Regions from separate parts of the Flavobacterium sp. CFBP9031 genome, predicted to be linked through region 2. Evidence: riboswitches for the same ligand, from Rfam matches in the RefSeq annotation. Region 2 holds a riboswitch; the other holds the start of a gene.
The links. A riboswitch is a leader RNA that binds a small molecule or an ion and turns the genes downstream of it on or off. The one in region 2 is predicted to bind cobalamin.
Positions count from the first base shown of each region.

Region 1 (3,430 bases), on a different contig from region 2:
TTAAATTGGCATCTAGTCTTAGCTTATTAAAATGCGTTGCCATATTCAGAACCGTTTCGATTCCTTTTCCTTTTACTTGCCCGATATTGGTCATCATCCAGCGAAACAAATTTCCTGTCGGGGCGGCAATAATTTTATCTTTTGTATTGGTGTAATAAGCATCTGCTTGAAAAGAAAATTTATCAAAAAAGCTTTCCCTTACGGGGAAATTATACGTAAAACCAACATCGTACTGATTCATGTATTCTGGCCTCAAAGTGCTCGAACCGATCATGGTATAATACAAATCGTTGAAAGTGGGCATTCTGAAAATTCGTTTAGCAAATGCCCTTAAATTGAAATCGTATTTTTTAAACGGAGTATAACCTAGGAATATAGCGGGAGTAAATTCGGTTTTATTGGGCGCTTTGGCATTGTACTTCACTTCTTCGATAACGCGAGTTGCGAGTACATTTCCTAAAACTTTAAACCCTTCATATCGATAGGAACTTGCCAGAGAAACAAGTGCAGTATAACGCTGCGGAAAAGAAAACTGTGTCTGAATGCCTCTTCTAGTTGCGTTTAGTTTATTGTATTGAAAATCGGTTGATAGCGAAACATTCCAAGTGGGCAAAATGCTGTACATATTGACTGCAGAAAAATAGGCTTCCTGCTGATAATAACTATCATCAGATTGCACGCCTTCTGTTACGGTTTCTCCTAAAACATTGGTTGTATCTCGTGCTATATAATGGGTGTAATCGTAAGCAAATTTTCCTTTTAGCTGAAATTTATATTTCTCTGAAACGTCTTTCGTTAAAGAAGACTGTCCGAAAAAATTCTTATCAAATTGACGGAAACCATCTCGAAACTTATTTTCTACAATGGCACCTGGAGCGCCTCTTTCAGAATCGTAATAATACACTTTGGCATCCCAAGTTCCTTTATTTATTTTTCCGAACAAGCCCGATTCCAATCGGAATGCTTCAATATCGCTGTTCCATCGCGTTGCTGTGGTATCGTATGCAATGCTACCGTCTTGATTTTTTCTTTTATACCTAAATTTATACTGTCCGTTTGATTTGATGTATTCAGAGCTTACACTCAAGCTGACTTTGTCGCTTAGTTTTTGTTCCCATCTAAAAGAAGGATCATGATAATCAATAGACATTGTTTTGTAACGAACCAGTAGATTTGTTTTCTTATTGCCTGAAAAAGCAGGTCGTTTGGTTCGCAAATAAATCGCAGAAGCAGAAGCGAAATCTTTAGCCGATTGAAAAATTTCACTTTTCTGACCGTTGTACATCGTCAAAGATTCCATGTCGTCAAGCGAATACTTTCCTAGATCGGTTACGCCGTTTTGCGCATTTCCAAGCTGAATTCCGTCGTAGAAAACACCAACATGATGCGTTCCCATATTACGAACATCAACCGTTTTGAGTCCGCCCACTCCGCCATAATCTTTAATTTGAGTTCCAGCAAAATAACGAAGAGCATCTGCGACATTGTGAGTCGCCAAATTCTCAAGCAAAACGCCCGAAAGACTTTGTACGGGAATCACTTCCTGGTAGGGTTTTCCTTTTAAAACAACTTCTTTTAAAACCCGCGAACTATCAGTCACTGCTTGAGAATGAAGCAAAAAAGGAACTAATACTAAAAAAACAGAAAATAAAGTTTTACTCAAATTATACATCACGATTTTATTAAATAAACTTTACGTGATGCAATAATTATAAAACATAGAAATAGACCAACTATCCTAAATAGCAGGTCATTATCTTGTCATCAACTTCATACCACGAAAGTTTTAAACTATGTGATCGTGGCAGGTCTCCTGACTTATTCCATCTTTAAACGGCCTTCTCATTCGAAATAACGAACAATGGCATTAGTAATGTTTAAAGACTTAAATAGAACTTACAGTAGCGGGTCTGTTCAGGATTTACACCTGATTCCCTTTTAACTATTTCTTCTGAATTGAAAAAATAGACCAAAATCAGCCGCAAAGATAGAATTATCTTTTAAAAATGTAAATTCGAAAGATTTTAAAGCCTATTATTTTTTGTTTCTTCTAAAATTGATCGCATTAAAAGAATACGAAACCATCAAGTAACTCCAAAACGACAGTTTTTCTACGTCTTGTACCTTGGGAAGGTTTGTCATTGAATCTGTAGATTTATAAAATGAAAATGCACCGTTAATTTCTAACTCTTTAATAGGAACATATTTTATAGAAATATCATTTTCAAATCCTAAAAATTTTGACATTGTGTGATTTAAATTATTCTGCAAAGAATATTGTGTATAAAAAAGATGAAAATCTGAACGAAACGTAAGTTTTGAATTTATTGGAAACAAAGCAAACAAATATGGATTCACAAGACCTTTTCCTCCAACATCAGCAGGAAAACGTGTAAAAACATTCATGTTTCCATTAAACTTCCAAGTAACGCCATATAAAACATCAAAGTCTCCTGAATTTTCTTTCCCTGTCTGTAAACTGCTTCCGCTAATTATCTCCGCTCCTAATCGTAAAGTAGTTTTTGGCAATGATAATTTCACTTCTGGCTGGAAATAGTATGCAAACAAATGTTGCCCTTTTTGATTTCTACCAAATTGCAAATAGCTGTTTAAAGTATAATACCATTGCTTCTTTTTAAACTCAATTCTTCCTCCTGTAGTGGCGCGAGTGTATAGTGTTTCTGAATTTGTTTTCTCTAAAAAATCAACTGTATTTATAGAATTAAAAGAAAGATTTTTATTCGAATTATAACTAAAGTTGTACACTAGCATGTATTTGTATTTATTGGAAGCAACTGGAGAATAAGCACTTTCAAAACTTGTATTGTATTTTCTCGTAAAAACAAAGAAAAAATCATGGGCAAAATGTGGCGTATATTTCATAATTCGAATTCCTTCATGGGCTCTACCCTGCTGAGCCCAAGGCGCATCCGAAAATAATCTGCCGTTATCTAATAAAATATTTTGTCTTCCTAGACGAAAGTTTATGTCCTTAAATTTCGTTTCCAAAAACAACTGATAAAAATTTATGCTTCCGACTTTAGAATTTGAATTTGCTTCATCCCACAAATGAATTTCTTGTAAATCGGATTTTATAAACCATTTTTCACGCAAGTATTGCATTGAAACTCTATTTCTCTGCGTTATGTAAAAATAGGGATCTATCGAGTCATTTGGAGGAAGTATATAATTTGAAGTATATTCTGCTCTTGGACGTATTTCTATATTCATCAAAAACTGCTGCGACAAACTATCGCTTTTTTGTGCATTTAAATATCCACTAACTACTAAAAACAGTAAAAAGACAATTAATTTAAATGAGTTTGTCTGAATCATATATACAAATCCTATAAAATTACTATACAAATGTAATAATATAAGTAGTGTTATTTATTCTAGCAAAAAGACTTATTTGTGATATCGCTTCAAA
Region 1 is NZ_JAXCWF010000013.1:89,513-92,942, forward strand. It holds gene SOM12_RS19925 (TonB-dependent receptor) at 1-1,672, opposite strand, end outside; cobalamin riboswitch at 1,787-1,989, opposite strand; gene SOM12_RS19930 (alginate export family protein) at 2,035-3,336, opposite strand.
Region 1: another riboswitch for cobalamin. It lies ahead of SOM12_RS19925 (TonB-dependent receptor); the one in region 2 lies ahead of SOM12_RS09400 (TonB-dependent receptor plug domain-containing protein).

Region 2 (3,430 bases):
ACGTTTGGGAGAAGGAACAGGCTGTGCTGTCGCGTTTCCTATTTTAAAATCGGCTGAAGCTTTTTTGAATGAAATGGCGAGTTTTGAAAGTGCGGGGATAAGTCGCAAATAGTTTTGTATTTCTAAAAAACAATTATGTTTCATGGTGATTTATTCTCATTTTTGTCATTTCGACGAAGGAGAAATCTCAGCAAGTAACTCCGTCCAAACAGACGCCAAGCTTTGTCGAGCTTCTCGTGGAGATTTCTCCTTCGTCGAAATGACATACTAAATGGAAAACTAATTATATAAATGAAAAAAGAACTACATATTTTCTTCACCTGTTTAATGTTTTACACCAGAATTCCGTGTCCAAAAAACATTACACATCATCCAGATTATTTAAATAAAGCCACAAGATATTTCCCATTTATTGGTTGGATTGTTGGGAGTATTTCCTTTCTGGCTTTTTATCTTTTTTCATTTTTTCTTTCAACGGAAATTGCTGTTATATTGGCAATTATTGCTTCTATCTTAACTACCGGTGCCTTTCATGAAGACGGATTTGCCGATGTTTGTGATGGTTTTGGCGGAGGTTGGACCAAAGAAAAAATCCTAATGATTATGAAAGACAGCGCTATTGGCGCTTATGGAGCAATCGGATTGGTTTTACTTTTTCTACTAAAATTCAAACTGCTTTCAGAATCTATTTTATTATTCAACGATTATGATTCTATAGCCGTTTTAAAAATTTACCTCTTGTTCATTTCTGCTCATTCACTAAGTCGTCTGGCAGCAATAAGCATTATTTTTACACACGAATATTCGCGCGAAGATGCTTCTAGCAAAAGCAAACCAATTGCGAAACAATACACTTGGAAAGAAGTTTTTGGATCATTCTTTTTTGGTTTAATTCCGTTGATTGTATTTTCTTATTTTGATTTAAAATTTCTTCTGGCTATAATTCCCGTTTTTATAACTCGATACTTTTTAGCTCGATATTTTCAGAAATGGATTGACGGTTATACAGGAGATTGTCTTGGCGCAACACAACAAGTTTGCGAAGTGATATTTTACTTAAGCATTTTATTTTTATGGAAATTTATCTAGTTCGCCATACCGAAACCATCTGCGAAAAAGGAATCTGTTACGGACAATCAGATGTTGATATTGCAGTTCCATTTGATGAAATTTTCGGCAGAATTATTTCTGAACTTCCTTCGGAGGCAATAATCTTCTCTAGTCCGTTAAAGCGCTGTGTCATTTTAGCAAAACATATTCAAGAAAATATTAAAACCATTTCTTATTACGAAGACGAACGTTTAAAGGAAATGAATTTTGGCGATTGGGAATTGAAAAGCTGGAACGAAATTCCGTCTGAAGAACTCAATCCGTGGATGGAAGATTTTGTAAATATCAAAGTTTCAAACGGAGAATCTTTTGTTGAATTACATGAAAGAGTTGGCATTTTTTTATCTGATACCATTTCAAAAATAAACCAGCCAATTGTTATTGTAGCCCACGCCGGAATCATTAGAAGTATTTTATGCCATCAGAGTTCACTGCCATTAAAAGAAGCTTTCAATAATAAAGTTGATTTCGGAGAAGTTATAAAAATCGATTTTTAATGCAAATAATTTATAATTTTCCATGAAACGTAAAAGAAATTTGAATAATCAGTATTTTTAACTTTATCTTTGCAGCAAATTAAGGTTGTGTTTTTAATTCAAAAACACATTAAAAGGGAATCAAGTAATTTCTTGAGCTGTACCCGCAACTGTAAGCTAAGTTCACAAAAATGAATGCTTGCTGTAACTACATCACCACTGTCACGCCCTGCGTGATGGGAAGGTAAACAGCAAGACGCAAGCCAGGAGACCTGCCTTTGTAACAATTTATCGAGCTCTCGGGAAAAAGAGTGAAGGAATTATGACTTTAAAACGACTTCTTGCTTTTTATTTATTTGTAATGTGCCAAATTATTTCGGCGCAGAGCGATTCTATTACTAGTCTTAAAGAAGTATTGGTTTCAGACAAAAATTTAAAAAAATATTCAGTTTCACAATCTGTTTTAAAATTAAACGATTCTGTCATTGGCAAAAACGAAGCTCTTCTAACCGATTTATTAAACTTTAATTCTACGATTTACTTTAAAGAATACGGTCGCGGAATGTTATCTACCGTAGCTTTTAGAGGAACTACCTCTTCTCAGACCGCAGTAATCTGGAACGGAATTAACATTAATTCCCAAATGAACGGAAGCACCGATTTTAATACCATTTCGGGTTCCGATTATAATTCGATAAGCGTAAAAGCGGGTGGTGGAAGTGTTATTTACGGAAGCGGTGCTGTTGGAGGAACCGTACATTTAAATAACGATCTGTTGTTTTTTAATCGGTTTGAGAATAATTTAAGACTAGATTACGGTAGTTTTAATACGATTGGGATTAATTATAAAACTTCTATTTCTAACAAAAAATGGAGTGCTCAAATCGGATTTTCTAAAAATAGCTCGACAAACGATTATAAATATCTGAACCAGTACAACTGGAAAGGCGAACAGCGCTGGAACCAAAATGGCCAATATGACGTTATTACTTTAAGTGCTAATGCTGGCTATAAAATTGATGCCAAAAACACTCTAAAACTATACACCCAAACCTCAAACACAGATAGAAATACGTCTTTGGTCTCTGAATCTGAAATGAAGAGTAAATATGTTAATGGCTTTAATAGAAATTTACTAGAATACGATGGTAACTTTGGGAAGTTTACTACCAATTTAAAAACTGCTTATATTTTCGAGAACTATCAATATTATGCCGATAATTCGAGTAATATTTATACGTACGGAAAAACAGAAAGCTTAATCACAAAAGCAGATCTGGGGTATCAAATATTCAAATCATTACAAGCCAATGGAATCCTAGAATATAATCGAACAAAAGGATATGGCAGTGGTTTTGGCGACAATGTAAGAGAAATAAGTTCCGCAGCTTTGCTTCTTAAACAAGATGCTTCAGTTAATTGGAAAAACGAATTTGGCATTCGAAAAGAATTCACAGACAACTACCAATCTCCTGTCCTATTTTCAGTTGGTTCTTCTTATCAGTTTGGGAAATTATATAATTTGAAATTAAATGCATCACGAAATTTCAGAATTCCAACCTTCAATGATTTGTATTGGGAAGAAGGCGGAAATCCAGACTTAAAACCCGAAAGTTCTTATCAGGCAGAAATTGGCAATGTTTTTACTTTTCAAAATTTTAGTATAACTCAGACCTTTTATTATATGAAAATAAAAGATTTGCTAAGATGGGTTCCTGGAACAAATGGTATTTGGATGCCACAAAATACAGACAAAGTAGATAGCTATGGAGCAGAAACATTGTTTGGCTGGAAAAAAAGTTTTGGCAAAAACAACCTGACTGCAAATGCAACTTACGCTTATA
Region 2 is NZ_JAXCWF010000004.1:352,708-356,137, reverse strand. It holds gene cobT (nicotinate-nucleotide--dimethylbenzimidazole phosphoribosyltransferase) at 1-112, shown strand, start outside; gene SOM12_RS09410 (adenosylcobinamide-GDP ribazoletransferase) at 292-1,089, shown strand; gene cobC (alpha-ribazole phosphatase) at 1,074-1,607, shown strand; cobalamin riboswitch at 1,673-1,880, shown strand; gene SOM12_RS09400 (TonB-dependent receptor plug domain-containing protein) at 1,909-3,430, shown strand, end outside.